Regions from separate parts of the Pseudoalteromonas sp. SR43-2 genome, predicted to be linked through region 1. Evidence: predicted binding sites of a transcription regulator. Region 1 holds the regulator's gene; the other holds the start of a gene.
What was found. The regulator MetJ, encoded in region 1, represses methionine synthesis genes. The targets are predictions, from matches to a motif close to TAGACGTCTAGACGTCTA.
Positions count from the first base shown of each region.

Region 2: a site for MetJ is predicted at 2,596-2,613, ahead of metA (homoserine O-succinyltransferase). Genes of this name have one in related genera too.

Region 1 is NZ_JACJED010000008.1:96,611-104,358, reverse strand. It holds gene priA (primosomal protein N') at 1-955, opposite strand, end outside; gene rpmE (50S ribosomal protein L31) at 1,186-1,401, shown strand; gene H5120_RS09005 (malic enzyme-like NAD(P)-binding protein) at 1,928-3,169, shown strand; gene metJ (met regulon transcriptional regulator MetJ) at 3,233-3,553, opposite strand; gene metB (cystathionine gamma-synthase) at 3,843-5,090, shown strand; gene metL (bifunctional aspartate kinase/homoserine dehydrogenase II) at 5,526-7,748, shown strand, end outside.
Region 2 is NZ_JACJED010000004.1:126,688-134,435, reverse strand. It holds gene ettA (energy-dependent translational throttle protein EttA) at 1-1,487, opposite strand, end outside; gene H5120_RS04810 (porin family protein) at 1,821-2,468, shown strand; gene metA (homoserine O-succinyltransferase) at 2,678-3,625, shown strand; gene H5120_RS04800 (homocysteine S-methyltransferase family protein) at 3,615-4,688, shown strand; gene metH (methionine synthase) at 4,698-7,328, shown strand; gene H5120_RS04790 (abortive infection family protein) at 7,692-7,748, shown strand, end outside.

The sequences.
Region 1 (7,748 bases):
CAACTATCATACCGAGTTTTAAAAATGGCAGAAAAATACTCGAACGTGTGCCTATAACTATTGCACAACTGCCTTTTTCGCAAAAGCGCCATGTTTGCAATCGCTCGTTGTCGGTAAGGGCTGAATGCCAAAGCATAATGGGTGTATCAGGAAAGCGGCGACGAAAACGGTTTACAGTTTGTGGCGTTAAGCCTATTTCTGGCACTAATACTAATGCTTGCTCGCCACGTTTTAATACTTCTTCTAGGCACTGTAAATACACTTCTGTTTTACCACTGCCAGTTACGCCTTCTAATAAAAAGCTGCTAAATCCACTACTTTGATTTATTGCTGTACAAGCAACCGCTTGTTCTTTATTAAGTACAGGTTTACTACCGACAGTTGGTGCAACGCTTTGCCATTGGTTATCATGTTCAATAGTTTGCGTAATGAGTTCTTTATCTATTAGGCTATCTATTGTTTTTTTGCTAAAGCCAAGAGCTTTTAATTCGGTTAACGATGATTTCCCCGATTGCGATAACTGCTTTAATAAATTGAGCTGTGTTTTGGCTTTTAATGGCGGTACTTTTGCGCCTTTTTCTGTCAGAGCAACCATGTTAATACTGGTTTTATCTGGCGATTCACCTTGGCGAAGTGCACTCGGTAGCGCTATGTGAATAGTTTCGCCTAAGGGATAGCAATAATAGCGGGCAGTAAAGCTAAGGAGTTCTAAATGTTGGGCGCTTAAAATAGGGGTATCGTCTATTACCTCTATAATATTCTTAATTTTATCTAAAGGGACGTCGGTACTGTTTTTAATACCCAGAACAACAGCCACTTTTTTTTGATTACCAAAAGGTACTAAAACCCGCATGCCCGGTAGTATGGGTGTTGATAAGCCACTGAGCTGCTCTTCTATTTTATAATCAAAGGTGCGTGGAAGCGGGACTTTAATAGCAACTTCAACAAAACTCATAACAACTCAACCCGTAAAATTAATGCTGTAATGTACTAAAAATACCGCTAAAAACCTACTAGCAATAGTACTTGAGAAAGAGATTGTTCACTTTTTTAGCGAAAAGATAAATAAATACTTGTGCAGGGGAGGGTTGTTGGATAAAATCCGCCACCAACAAATTTGTTTTAACGACGTATGGTGCCAGACTTCGGGTTTGGAGAGCGATGCGGCCTTAACTAGAGGTTCCTATGAAAGAAGGTATTCACCCTAAGTACGAAGTAATTTCTGCAACATGTTCATGCGGAAACAAATTCGAAACTAGCTCAACTCTTTGTAAAGACATTCACTTAGACGTATGTTCTGCGTGTCACCCGTTTTACACTGGTAAGCAAAAGATTTTAGACACTGGCGGCCGTGTTGATCGCTTCAACAAGCGCTTCGGTGCACTTAGCAGCAAGAAGTAATTATTGCTGTTTAGTTAAAAAAAGCACCTTAGGGTGCTTTTTTTGTGTCTAAAATTTACTACTTCTTATCTTATTTAGCTTGCTCGAGCTACATCACACCTTGCATAACTATTTCCTATTCTTATTCTGAGTATGCATAAACCTTTACAGACAAATCGATAGATATTCTCTATATTTTAAATAGTACAAATTTTAACTAGGTTGATAAAAGTAGCTAACGTGGGCTTATCTGTTTTTAAAGTAGTGTAGTAGGCTGTTATTTTAAGTTTGTGATGATGTGTTAAACATACATTTTTTTAATATTTTAATAGACATAAACACACCTCAAAACTTACTTTTTTGGTGAATTTTTATTTATCAAATGTTTATATAATCCTGCAAAGTTACTGAAAAACCTCTTAAAATTAAAGGATATAGCATATAACAGGATAGACCTGATATTGCTTGGAATTTAAAAATAATAAGGGTATCGTACCCCAAGACTCCACCTCTCACTTTAACTTAAATTGCAGGATACCATCGCGTTATGTCTGACTTTCGTGAACAAGCACTACATTATCACTCACATCCCGTACCTGGTAAAATTAGCATTGAGCTAACAAAACCAGCTAAAACAGTTCAAGACTTAGCCCTAGCTTATAGCCCAGGTGTCGCTGAGCCTGTACGTGAAATTGCCGCAGATCCTGCAAATGCATATAAATATACCGGTAAAGGTAACATGGTTGCGGTTATCACTAATGGTACTGCAATTTTGGGCTTGGGTAATTTAGGTCCTTTAGCGTCTAAGCCCGTAATGGAAGGCAAGGCGTTATTGTTTAAACGTTTTGCAGGGCTTGATTCTATTGATATTGAAGTAAAGCACAAAACAACAGAAGACTTTATTAACACGGTTGCCAATATTGCTGACACATTTGGTGGTATTAACCTTGAAGATATTAAAGCACCAGAGTGTTTTGAAATTGAAAAAGCATTAATAGAGCGTTGTAGCATTCCTGTTTTTCATGACGACCAACACGGCACCGCCATTGTGACGGCTGCCGGCATGTTAAATGCGCTAGAAGTACAAGGTAAATCAATTGAAGATGCAATAATTGTATGTTTAGGTGCAGGCGCTGCTGCAGTTGCGTGTATGGAACTGTTAATTAAGTGTGGTGCACTGCGTGAACACATTTATATGCTTGACCGTAAAGGTGTTATTCATACTCGTCGCGATGATTTAAATGAATATAAACAGCTTTTTGCTAACAATACCGATAAACGCACATTGCAAGATGTAATTGCAGATGCTGATGTGTTTGTTGGTGTTTCGGGTCCTAACTTGTTAGCTGCCGAAGATTTAAAACTAATGGCAGAAAAACCGGTCGTGTTTGCATGTTCAAACCCAGATCCAGAGATCGATCCTGCACTTGCTCACGGCGCACGCAACGATTTAATTATGGCAACAGGGCGCTCTGATTACCCTAACCAGGTTAACAATGTTTTATGTTTCCCGTTTATTTTCCGTGGTGCACTTGATGTACGTGCAAGCGCGATTAACGATGAAATGAAAATTGCTGCAGTTGAGGCTATTCGTAGTATTGCCAAAGAGCCTGTACCTGCAGAAGTTTTAAAAGCCGCAGGCGTAGATAAACTAGAGTTTGGTGCGCAGTATATTATTCCAAAACCAATGGATCCGCGTTTACTACCGCGTATAGCTAAAGCTGTAGCACTTGCTGCGGTAGAGTCGGGTGTTGCGCAAATTGATTTGCCTGAAAATTATATGGCGTAATATATAACGCTTAAACAAAAAACCTCAGCAATGCTGAGGTTTTTTGATTAAAAAGGTAACGATTTATTCTTCGTTTAAAATAGGCACTTCTAAACCCATTTCTTGCATTATCTTTTTAACTTCTTCTGGTACTTTTTCTGCGTTGTCTTTACGTAGGTCATCGTCATTTGGTAAAGGTTGACCAGTAAATGCATGCAAAAACGCCTCACATAGCAATTCACTATTTGTTGCATGGCGAAGGTTGTTGATTTGACGACGCGTACGCTCATCCGTTAAAACTTTTAATACATTTAGCGGGATCGAAACGGTGATCTTTTTAACTTGCTCTGATTTTTTCCCGTGTTCTGCGTATGGGTGAATATACTCACCATTCCATTTAGCCATAAGATGTATCGTTGCCTCAGATTATTAATTTCTCACACGGTATAAAAAGCGTGTAAATATGCGTGAAATTCTATCGATTTAAAAAAGATAGTCAAATAATAGATACCGATCTATCTTAATAAGCCTATTTGGGATGTAAAAATAAGCTCACTTTTGTGAGCTAAAATGTGATACTAGCAAACGCCTTTCCTAACTTTAGCCATCTAGAGCTTTAAAATCCTTTGACTTATTAAAACGGATAACTTACTCTTTTAGACGTCTAAACATCCAAATTAATCAGGTGACGAATATGAGCGAAAAAAACAAAGCGACCATTGCTGTACGTAACGGCGTTGATGCTGATAAACATCATGGTGCAGTGGTGCCGCCAATTTATTTATCAACGACTTATTCGTTTGCCGACTTTGATACTAAGCGTGAGTATGATTATGGCCGCAGTGGTAACCCTAATCGTGATATTTTAGCAGAGACGCTTGCTAAGCTTGAAGGCGGCGCTCGTGGCATAATTACGGCCACAGGTATGGCTGCCGTGCATTTAGCTACTCAGCTACTTAACAGTGACGACACGTTAGTAATTCCACATGATTGTTATGGTGGTAGCTATCGTTTATTTACATCGTTACAAAAACGCGGATTATTGAAGCTTGAAGTATTAGATTTAACAAAAGAAGAAAGCCTTCAACAAATTTTAGCAATTAAGCCTAAGCTTATTTGGATAGAGACTCCAAGTAACCCAGTACTTCGTTTAACCGATATTAAAGCGGTTACCGATGTTGCTAAGCAATGCGGTGCATTGGTTGCCGCAGATAACACGTTTTTGTCTCCTGCCTTACAAAACCCTATTAAGTTTGGTGTAGATATTGTGGTGCATTCAACTACTAAATATATTAACGGGCACTCAGATGTAGTGGGCGGCGCTGTTATTGCTGCAACACAAGAGCTTGGTGATGAGCTTGCTTGGTGGGCAAATAATATTGGTATTACGGGCGCGCCTTTTGATAGTTATTTAACGCTTCGTGGTCTACGTACTCTAAATGTGCGTTTAAGGCAGCACCAAGAAAATGCGCTAGCAATAGCTAAGTACCTTGAAAGTTCCAATTTTGTAAGCCAAGTTTACTATCCAGGACTTGAATCGCATCCTCAACATGAGCTTGCTAAAGCACAACAACTTGGCTTTGGTGGCATGGTTAGTTTTGATATTAAAGGCGATATAAACGACGCTGCAGCATTTTTAACTAGTCTTAAAACGTTTAGTTTAGCTGAGTCACTAGGTGGCGTAGAGAGTTTAATTTGTCACCCCGCAACTATGACGCACGCAGGCATGGAGGCAAAGGCACGTTTAGAGGCGGGTGTGGGCGATACGCTTATTCGTATTTCGGTTGGGATTGAAGATATACACGATTTAATAGCTGACTTTGAACGAGTATTTGAACTTGTAAAACCAGGGCAAAATAAAAATGTTGGCCGTGTAGGCAAAGGTGCTGGCACTTCTGGTGGAAACGTTAAATTAAGTGCAGCCCGTCCAGCGCTTTGGTAAGTAATACCAATCCGCAATAATACCTAGGGCGTGTTGATCTTTGGTGGGTGAATTTGCAGTAGTATGTTTGGTTTTTAGGCAAGGCGGAGCCTATGTAGTGTGGTTATTCCCCATGAATAGGCGATAACGCAGCATAAATACCAAACATGCGCTGCCCTTTGGGTTCTTTCTAGGGACGATTAACTCTTTGTTGCTCGGTTTTTACTTAGCCCACTAGGTTACAAACCTCGCGCCGCGATTTAATCGCCCCTAGATTGAACAAATTTCAATCCACAAAGAACAACACGCCCTAATCAATTTGAGGGATTAAACCGCACGATAAAATCGTTAAAAATTCCTAATATAGAACAACTAAATAACGAAATTTTTGCCTTGTTATCGATACGGTTTTCTTTCCTCAAAATAGACAACTTAATTAAGCGAATTGGTATAAATATGGTCAATTGTGTACATAAATTTGGTGGTTCAAGCTTAAGCTCTAGTGAGCGCTATCAAAGCGTAGCTAAAATAATTATTGGGCATACTCAGCCGGGTGACTGTATTGTGGTATCTGCTGCAGGTAAGACTACAGATACACTTGTGTCGTTGTGGCAAAGTTATCAGCTGCAAGACACGCAAGCTGTCGCTGATATTTTACTGCAGTTAAATAACCATCAAAGCGATTTAATTGAGCAGTTATTACAAGCTGATTTAAAGTGCTGCGCACTTAAAACACTAAATACCGAGCTTAGTAATATTGCAGAACTTGCTCAAGCTGAGCAGCTAAAAGAGGCTGCGTTACTTGCGCATGGGGAACTGTGGTCAGCACGTTTACTCGCTACTTATTTACAGCAGCTAAATATTGAGGCGTGTGCTCAAGATGCCCGTAGTCTTTTTACCTTAAACGATGGTGAATTAATGCATGCGCAAAATGCGCAGCAATGTCGACAGTCAATTTTACCTAATAAGATAAATGTTGTTACTGGGTTTATTGCCGCCGATACGAAAGGTGAGACCGTAACACTTGGACGCAACGGTAGCGATTATAGTGCAACACTACTTGCAAATTACTGTAATGCTAAGCAAGTATGTATTTGGACCGATACACAGGGAGTGTTTAGCACTGATCCTCGTAAGGTTAAAAAAGCGATTAAATACGGCAAAATTTGTCGCGGGCAAGCTAATTTATTAGCTCGTTTGGGTAACCCTGTATTACACGCAAAAACACTATCGCCACTTAAAAACAGCGATATTAAGCTAGCTGTTCGTAGTAGTTTTGATGTGCAAGCAAGCCCAACAGATATAGTAAAAGAAGGTTCAGCAAAGAAAAAGCGCTTTATAACCACGCTGCAAAATGTTGATTTGTTAATGGTTGAAGGATTAAGTGAAGGTGAGGTCGCAAGCGTTAGTCAGCTTATTCAGCATAGCCTTCATCATTTTAACCATAATGGTGAAGTGTATTTAGTAGTACCGGCTGCACAAACATATCAAGTTATTAATTACTTTGCTGGTAGAGCTAATATTAGTGAGTCAAATTTAAATGGCTGTGCAATTATTGCCCCTGAGCAAGACGTTAGCGTACTAAAACTGCAAGCTTTAGAGGTATTAGCTGAGCAGACTATAAAGCCGCGTTTTGTGCATCAAGATAATGGTTATGTTTTATTACTAACAGACCAATTTATAGATAGCGATATACAAAGCGCCTTACACGATAAGCTAATCAATAAAGGCCAAGAAATAGCCGTTATAGTTGCGGGCCTTGGCAATGTAGGCGATGCTTTTATTGAGCAGTTATCGGCACAATTTGAGCGTTTATCAGACGACTTTAGTATTAAATTGGTAGCGCTGGTTCGCTCTAAACATATGTTATTTAATGCAAGTGGCATAAATATATCGCAATGGAAAACTCAATGGCAGCATGAGGCGAATAGCTATGAAGCTGCGGATTTACTTAATGCGATAAGCGAGCTTGACTACGAACATAAAGTTTTAATTGATATTACTGCAAGTGAGCAGTTTAGCTTTTTATATACAGATTTTGTAGACCGAGATTGTCATTTAATTAGTGCTAACAAATATGCAGGTACAGCACCTACTTCTTGGTATAAAGCACTTCGTAGTAACCTTGGCGAACGTAATTTACATTGGCGATATAATACAAGTGTAGGTGCAGGCTTACCTATCAATTTTGCTTTGGCTGATTTGCAAAATAGTGGTGATAAAATTACGCGTATTGAAGGCGTGTTCTCGGGTACACTTTCGTGGTTATGTAGTAAGTATGATGGTACCACTGCTTTTTCTGAGTTGGTATTAGAAGCACAGAAAATGGGGTTCACAGAGCCTGACCCTCGCGAGGATTTATCTGGACGAGATATGCAGCGTAAGTTACTTATTTTAGCCCGAGAGTTAGGTATAGAGCTTGAGCTTGATGATATTAGCTTATCGGCATTAATGCCCGGTGAGCTTGCGCTAGGAAGTTGGGAAGACTTTCTAAACAATAAAGCCCAGCTAGATGCGTTCATTGAAGAGCATGCTGATACAGCAAAAGCTAATAACTCAGTACTGAGATACACAGGCCTATTAGATATAACAAAAACTGAAGTTATCGCTAAAGTAGGAATTACGTATGTGCCCAATGGGGATGCGTTAGCAAACCTTACACCTGGCGATAATATTTTT
Region 2 (7,748 bases), on a different contig from region 1:
CAACCTGGGAACTCTAAAATAGCGTTCTCCAGTGCACGTAGTGTTTCAACGTCCAAGTCATTGGTTGGCTCATCGAGTAGTAACACATTGCCGCCAGCTTTTAATAACTTAGCAAGGTGTAAACGGTTACGCTCACCACCTGATAGGTCTTTAACAAACTTTTGCTGATCGTTACCTTTAAAGTTAAAGCGACTTACATATGCTCGGCTTGGGAACTCAAAGTTACCAATTTTCAGTACGTCTTGTCCGTCTGATATTTCTTGGAAAACAGTTTTGCTTTCGTCCATACCGTCGCGGAACTGATCAACAGTAGCTAGGTGTACTGTTTCGCCAACGCTGATGTTACCGCTGTCTTGCGTTTGCTCACCGCTTATCATTTTAAACAGTGTTGATTTACCCGCGCCATTCGCGCCAATAATGCCCACAATGGCACCTTTTGGCATGCTAAAGCTTAAGTCATCAATTAAAACGCGATCGCCAAAACTCTTACGAAGATTAGTTACTTCAAGTACTTGGTCACCTAAACGCGGACCAGGTGGGATAAACATCTCGTTAGTTTCGTTACGTTTTTGGTAATCAGACTGCTGCATTTCAGTAAACTGAGCCATACGTGCTTTTGACTTAGCTTGACGACCTTTAGGGTTTGAACGAACCCATTCAAGTTCTTGCGCAATTGATTTTTGACGTGCTTTTTCAGATTTTTGTTCTTGCTGTAAGCGCGCATCTTTTTGTTCAAGCCAAGAAGAGTAGTTACCTTCCCATGGAATACCTTCACCACGGTCAAGCTCTAATATCCAGCCAGCTACATTATCAAGGAAGTAACGGTCATGCGTTACTGCCACAACAGTGCCTTCGTAATCGTGTAAGAAGCGCTCTAACCATGCAACCGACTCAGCATCTAAGTGGTTAGTAGGCTCATCAAGAATAAGCATGTCTGGTTTTTCAAGTAATAATCGACATATAGCAACACGACGACGCTCACCACCTGAAAGGTGCTCAATTTTAGCATCCCACTCTGGCAGGCGAAGTGCATCAGCTGCACGTTCTAAAACGTTGTCGATGTTATGACCATCGTGCGCCTGAATAACAGCTTCAAGCTCGCCTTGCTCTTTTGCAAGTGCGTCAAAGTCAGCGTCTTCCATGGCGTATTCGTTATACACTTCGTCAAGACGTTTAAGTGCGTGTTTAACTTCGCCAACAGCTTCTTCAACAGTTTCACGTACTGTTTTACTTTCGTCTAAAATAGGTTCTTGCGGTAAATAACCAATTTTAGTACCAGGCTGAGGATGTGCATCACCTTCAAAATCTTGGTCAACACCGGCCATAATACGCAGTAACGTAGATTTACCAGAACCGTTTAAACCAAGCACACCAATTTTAGCGCCAGGAAAAAAGTGCAACGAAATATCTTTTAAGATAGTGCGCTTAGGTGGCACAACCTTAGATACTCGACTCATCGAGAATATAAATTTATCAGGTAAAACCATGGAGGAAAGCCTTCAAATAATAATAAAAATTTCAATGTTGTATTGTAGTGGCTGACGGGTGAAACAGTCAACGAATGCTGTATAGAACAATACACTTACCTAAGCGGTACTTTGTTTTGATTGCTCGTTAAAAACACTACTATTACAGGATTTCTATTGTGTAAAATTCTGTAATCTATTGTTTTATATTGTTCAAATACATTCCATTTTTAACAAAAGTGGTACAGTATATTTACAAACTGTAAAGTATAAGCAAGTTATATAGGCAGGCCACACTTAGTTTGTTGTTCAACATCACATTATTAAATATTACAAAGGTTTAAAGGAATGAACATGAAAATAGTTACAAAGTTAGGGGCATTACTTTTAGGTTTATACTCATTTTCGAGCCAAGCAGACATACTCCATGTAAATGGTTATTACCAAGGAATAGGGATAGGGTCTACGCAAATTGATGTATACGAGAGTGATAGCATACAGTTTACAACGCTTTACGGCCGGTTTGGATATCAGTTTTCGCGTTACTTTGCATTAGAAGGGCGTATAGGGTTTGGGTTAAATGATGAGTCAACGCCTCTAAACGGAATTGTTTACACTCAGAACCCACAGGACGGCTCGCTGAGTTCAGAATTCATTAAGAGCGAAATCGATTCAAGCCTTGATTTGCAAACAAGTATATTTGTAAAAGCTAATTATCCAATTTCATCTCGAGCTGATATGTTTTTATTTGGTGGCTATGGTAGAAATAAATTAAGTTACAATGAAGGTGACTTAAAAAACCTTGCAGAATCAATAACTGGTACAGATACAAATTCTACGCTAATAACTGAGCAAAACTACGACGAAGGCGGCGTAACTTACGGAACTGGCGTTGACTTTAGGCTAACTCAACGCTGGCAAGTAAGTGCTGAATACCAATATTTTGATACAAATGAAGGCGATATTTACGCTCTTAATTTATCTGTAAATTATCGTTTTTAATTATAATAGCGCTACTGATTTTAGTAGCGCTATTTCAATTCACTAAAACAAAGTACTTCAATATAAATGCACTGCCCCTCATCTATAGCTTTTAGTAAGTATTAAAAAATCATGAATAAATTTCATTTGGACATCTATACATCTAGAGGTTGATATTTTTTACTTTCAGTTCATAATTAAGCCTCGGTTTTTATGAGCAGGAGTAAAGTATGCCAATTACAGTAAAAGACGAGTTGCCGGCAATTGCACGTTTACGTCAAGAAAACGTATTTGTAATGCCAAAAAGTCGTGCAAAAACGCAAGAAATACGCCCAATGCGTTTGGCTATTTTAAACTTAATGCCTAATAAAGTAGAAACCGAAGTTCAGTTTATTCGCTTACTTGCCAATTCGCCTTTGCAAGTAAACGTAGAGCTACTGCGCCTCGACACTCACCGTAGTAGCAGCAACTCAGAAGAGCACCTTGATACCTTTTACCGTTATTTTTCTGAGGTTAAAGACAACAATTACGATGCATTAATAGTAACCGGTGCGCCACTTGCACATTTAGAATACGACGATGTAGCGTATTGGGATGAGCTAAAAGTCATTATTGATTGGGCTGAGCAACACGTTACCTCTACGTTATTTTCGTGTTGGGCAGCGCATGCAGCGTTATATCATCGTTACAATTTAAAGCGTGATTTAAAAGACGATAAACTATGTGGCGTATTTACTCACCAGTGTTATTTTGATCACGGTGCACTGACTCGCGGATTTGACGATACCTTTTTGGTACCGCACTCACGCTACGGCCATATTGATATAAATAAGATAAACGCCTGTGAAGAACTCGTTGTACTGGCAGGTTCTGAGCGAGTAGGGGCTTACTTACTTAAAAACAAATCAGGTAGCCAAGTGTTTATAACCGGCCATCCAGAGTACGACGCCGACTCGCTAAAAGCAGAATACGAGCGCGATTGTAAAAAAAGCCCTAATGCACCAAAGCCCGAAAATTACTTTCCGGATGACGATGCAACCAAACAACCTTCAAAAACATGGCAAAGCCATGCTTTTTTACTTTTTTCGAACTGGTTAAATTACTACGTGTACCAAACCACACCGTATGATATTAATTTAGTTAGCCAAGACGTGAGGACTAACAACTATGCCGAATAACGCGCCTACAAATAATAAGCAAGCCGAAATAAGTGCCGCATTAAAAGAACGCATTTTAATTTTAGATGGCGCTATGGGCACCATGATCCAAGATCATAAGCTAGAAGAAGAAGACTATCGCGGAGAGCGTTTTAAAGACTGGCATGTATTAATTAAAGGCAATAACGATTTATTAAGCCTAACTAAGCCCGACTTAATCACTGATATTCATCGTGGTTTTTTATCAGCGGGCGCCGATATTATCGAAACCAACACGTTTAACTCGACCACTATTTCGATGGAAGATTACGACATGGCAAACCTAAGTCGTGAAATAAACCTAGAGTCGGCTAAATTAGCACGCGCAATTTGCGATGAATTTACGGCTAAAACGCCAGAAAAACCGCGCTATGTAGCGGGTGTTTTAGGGCCGACATCTAAAACGTGTTCAATTTCGCCAGACGTAAACGATCCGGGTTACCGAAACGTTACCTTTGATAAGCTAGTTACTGCGTATGTAGAGTCTACCCTTGCATTAATGGAAGGCGGCGCCGATTTAATACTAATCGAAACTATATTCGACACGCTTAATGCAAAAGCCGCTTCGTTTGGTGTAGAAGAAGCCTTTGAGCAAGCAGGGCGCACATTACCAGTTATGATCTCGGGCACTATTACTGACGCTTCTGGCCGTACGCTTTCTGGGCAAACAACCGAAGCATTTTATAACTCTATTCGCCATATTAAGCCTATTTCGATTGGTTTAAACTGCGCGCTTGGCCCTGATTTACTGCGCCAATATGTAGAAGAGCTTTCGCGCGTGTGCGAAACCTTTACATCGGTACACCCTAATGCGGGCTTGCCTAATGAGTTTGGTGAATACGACTTAGAAGCGCCTGAAATGGCAACCGAAATTATCGATTGGGGTAAATCGGGCTTTATTAATATTGTAGGTGGATGTTGTGGCACCACGCCTGCGCATATTCGTGCTTTTGCAAAAGGTTTAGCGGGCGTTAAACCACGCCAACTGCCAGAGCTTGAAGTACGCATGCGTTTATCAGGCCTTGAAGCCTGTAACTTAAATTAAGGAGCCAACATGACCCAACAAATAGCAGTATTTACTAATGTCGGCGAACGTACCAATGTAACCGGTTCTGCCATGTTTAAACGTTTAATCATGGAAGAAGACTTTGAAGCTGCGCTAACAGTGGCCCGCGAACAAGTAGAAAATGGTGCACAGGTTATTGATATAAACATGGACGAAGCCATGTTGGACTCAAAAGCCGCGATGGTTAAGTTTTTAAACTTAATAGCCTCAGAGCCTGATATTTCACGCGTACCCATTATGGTCGACTCCTCTAAATGGGAAGTAATAGAAGCAGGCCTAAAGTGTATTCAAGGTAAGGCCATTGTTAACTCTATATCGCTAAAAGAGGGCGAAGAGCCGTTTATTCGCCAAGCTAAAATAATAAAACGTTTTGGTGCAGCTGCCGTTGTAATGGCGTTTGATACTGACGGGCAAGCTGATACAGCAGACCGCAAATATGAAATATGTGCCCGCAGCTACAAAATATTAGTAGAAGATATTGGTTTTCCACCAGAAGATATTATATTCGACCCTAATATATTTGCCGTAGCCACCGGTATAGAAGAACACGATAACTACGCAGTAGAATTTATTGAAGGCACACGCCGCATTAAACAAAACTTACCGCACTGTAAAGTGTCGGGCGGGGTGTCTAATGTATCGTTTTCATTTAGAGGTAATAACCCAGTACGTGAAGCTATTCACTCGGTATTTTTATACCACGCAATAAAAGCGGGTATGGATATGGGGATTGTAAATGCAGGGCAACTCGCCGTTTACGACGACATACCAGAGGAGCTTCGTAAAGCCGTTGAAGACGTAATACTTAACACCGACCCAGGCGCAGGCGAGCGTTTAGTAGAGCTTGCACCAAAATACTCTGGTATGGCACAAGCTGAGCGAGTAGAAGATTTAGAATGGCGCACATGGCTTGTAGAAAAACGCCTTGAGCACGCGCTTGTAAAAGGCATTACTACCTTTATAGATGAAGATACCGAAGAGTGCCGCGCTGCTGCCGATAAACCTATTCACGTAATTGAAGGGCCGTTAATGGATGGCATGAACGTGGTAGGTGATTTATTTGGCGCAGGTAAAATGTTTTTACCACAAGTGGTTAAATCGGCGCGCGTAATGAAACGAGCCGTAGCCTACCTAGATCCATTTATTGAAGCCGAAAAAGAAGAAGGTTCAACCAATGGTAAAATAGTGATGGCGACAGTAAAAGGCGACGTACACGACATAGGTAAAAATATTGTAGGCGTGGTACTACAGTGTAATAACTACGAAGTTATTGATTTAGGCGTAATGGTACCTGCTGATAAAATACTGCAAACCGCCATCGACGAAAAAGCCGATATTATTGGTTTATCGGGCTTAATTACCCCATCGCTTGACGAAATGGTGCACGTAGCAAAAGAAATGAAACGCCGTGGTTTTGAACTGCCGCTACTTATTGGTGGTGCAACTACCTCTAAAGCGCACACAGCAGTAAAAATTGAGCCGCAATATGACAAAGGCGTTGTATATGTAAATAACGCAAGCCGTGCAGTTGGTGTGGTTTCAAACTTATTATCAAAAGACATTAAACCTGACTTTTTAGCTAAAACTAAAGCTGAATATGTAAAAGTACGCGAGCAACAAGCGCGTAAAAAACCACGCTCTAAGCCTGTTACAATCCAGCGCGCACGCGATAACGCAGCAAAGCTTGATTGGGATAACTACACACCACCAGTGCCTAAAAAGCTGGGCGTGACCGAGTTTAAAAATGTATCAATCGCGACTTTACGTAAATACATAGATTGGACGCCATACTTTATGACGTGGTCAATCGCCGGTAAATACCCGCGCATAATGAACGACGAAGTAGTAGGCGAGCAAGCACAAAGCTTATTTAAAGACGCTAACGATATGTTAGACGACCTTGAAAAAGCAGGCAGTTTGCAACCACTTGGTGTAATTGGTTTATTCCCGGCTAACCGCGTTGGGGACGACATAGAAATATACACAGACGAAACACGCAAAGAAGTATTAACTACTTCGTGCCATTTACGCCAGCAAACCGAAAAAACCGACTTTGCTAACTACTGCCTAGCTGACTACATAGCGCCCAAAGGCACACCAGACTATTTTGGTGCGTTTGCAGTAACAGGCGGTTTAGAAGAAGACGACTTAGCAAATGCGTTTGACGCACAGCAAGACGACTACAACAAAATAATGGTTAAAGCCGTTGCCGACAGGCTCGCCGAAGCGTTTGCCGAATACCTACACGAAAAAGTACGTAAAGAGTATTGGGGTTTTGCTCCAGACGAAAACCTTGGTAACGATGAGCTAATTCGCGAAAACTACCAAGGTATTCGCCCAGCGCCAGGTTACCCAGCGTGCCCTGAGCATACTGAGAAAAAGAAAATTTGGCAGTTGCTCGATACCGAAAAACGCATTGGTATGCAGCTCACCAGCTCATACGCCATGTGGCCAGGTGCTGCTGTTTCAGGTTGGTACTTCTCACACCCTGAGGCTAAATACTACGCAGTAGCCGCTGTGCAAAAGGATCAGGTAGAAGACTACGCTAAGCGAACCAATATGACGCTTGAAGAAGCTGAACGTTGGCTATCGCCTAACTTGGGGTATGATCCGGAGTAAATAGAACAGCTGTCCGTTAAAACAAAAGCGAGCTTAATTAAGCTCGCTTTTTTGTAAGACACTTAAAGTAGTAATGAAAGTCTGTTGGACTTTGCTGTAGTAGAGCAGTTAACATAATCAGATAGTTAAAAGGACTTTTAAATTTATGAATAAGCAAATACCAGCACCTCTTATATCAATTCTAGCTGATGCAATCTCTTCTCTGGAGACTCACGCTACGTTAGATTCTCTTTTTCTGTACTCTAACGCCCAGGCGAACCTCCCGAAGGCTCTAAATCTTCTAAAGCACAGACGTGGCTAAGAAGAATAAATAATGAATCAGATTGCCCTATATCAGTAGTTGGTAAATTAATTGAAAACTACATGGAAAATCCTGAATTTCAAACTGAATTTAATGAAATAATGTTTCGAAAAGTTGAG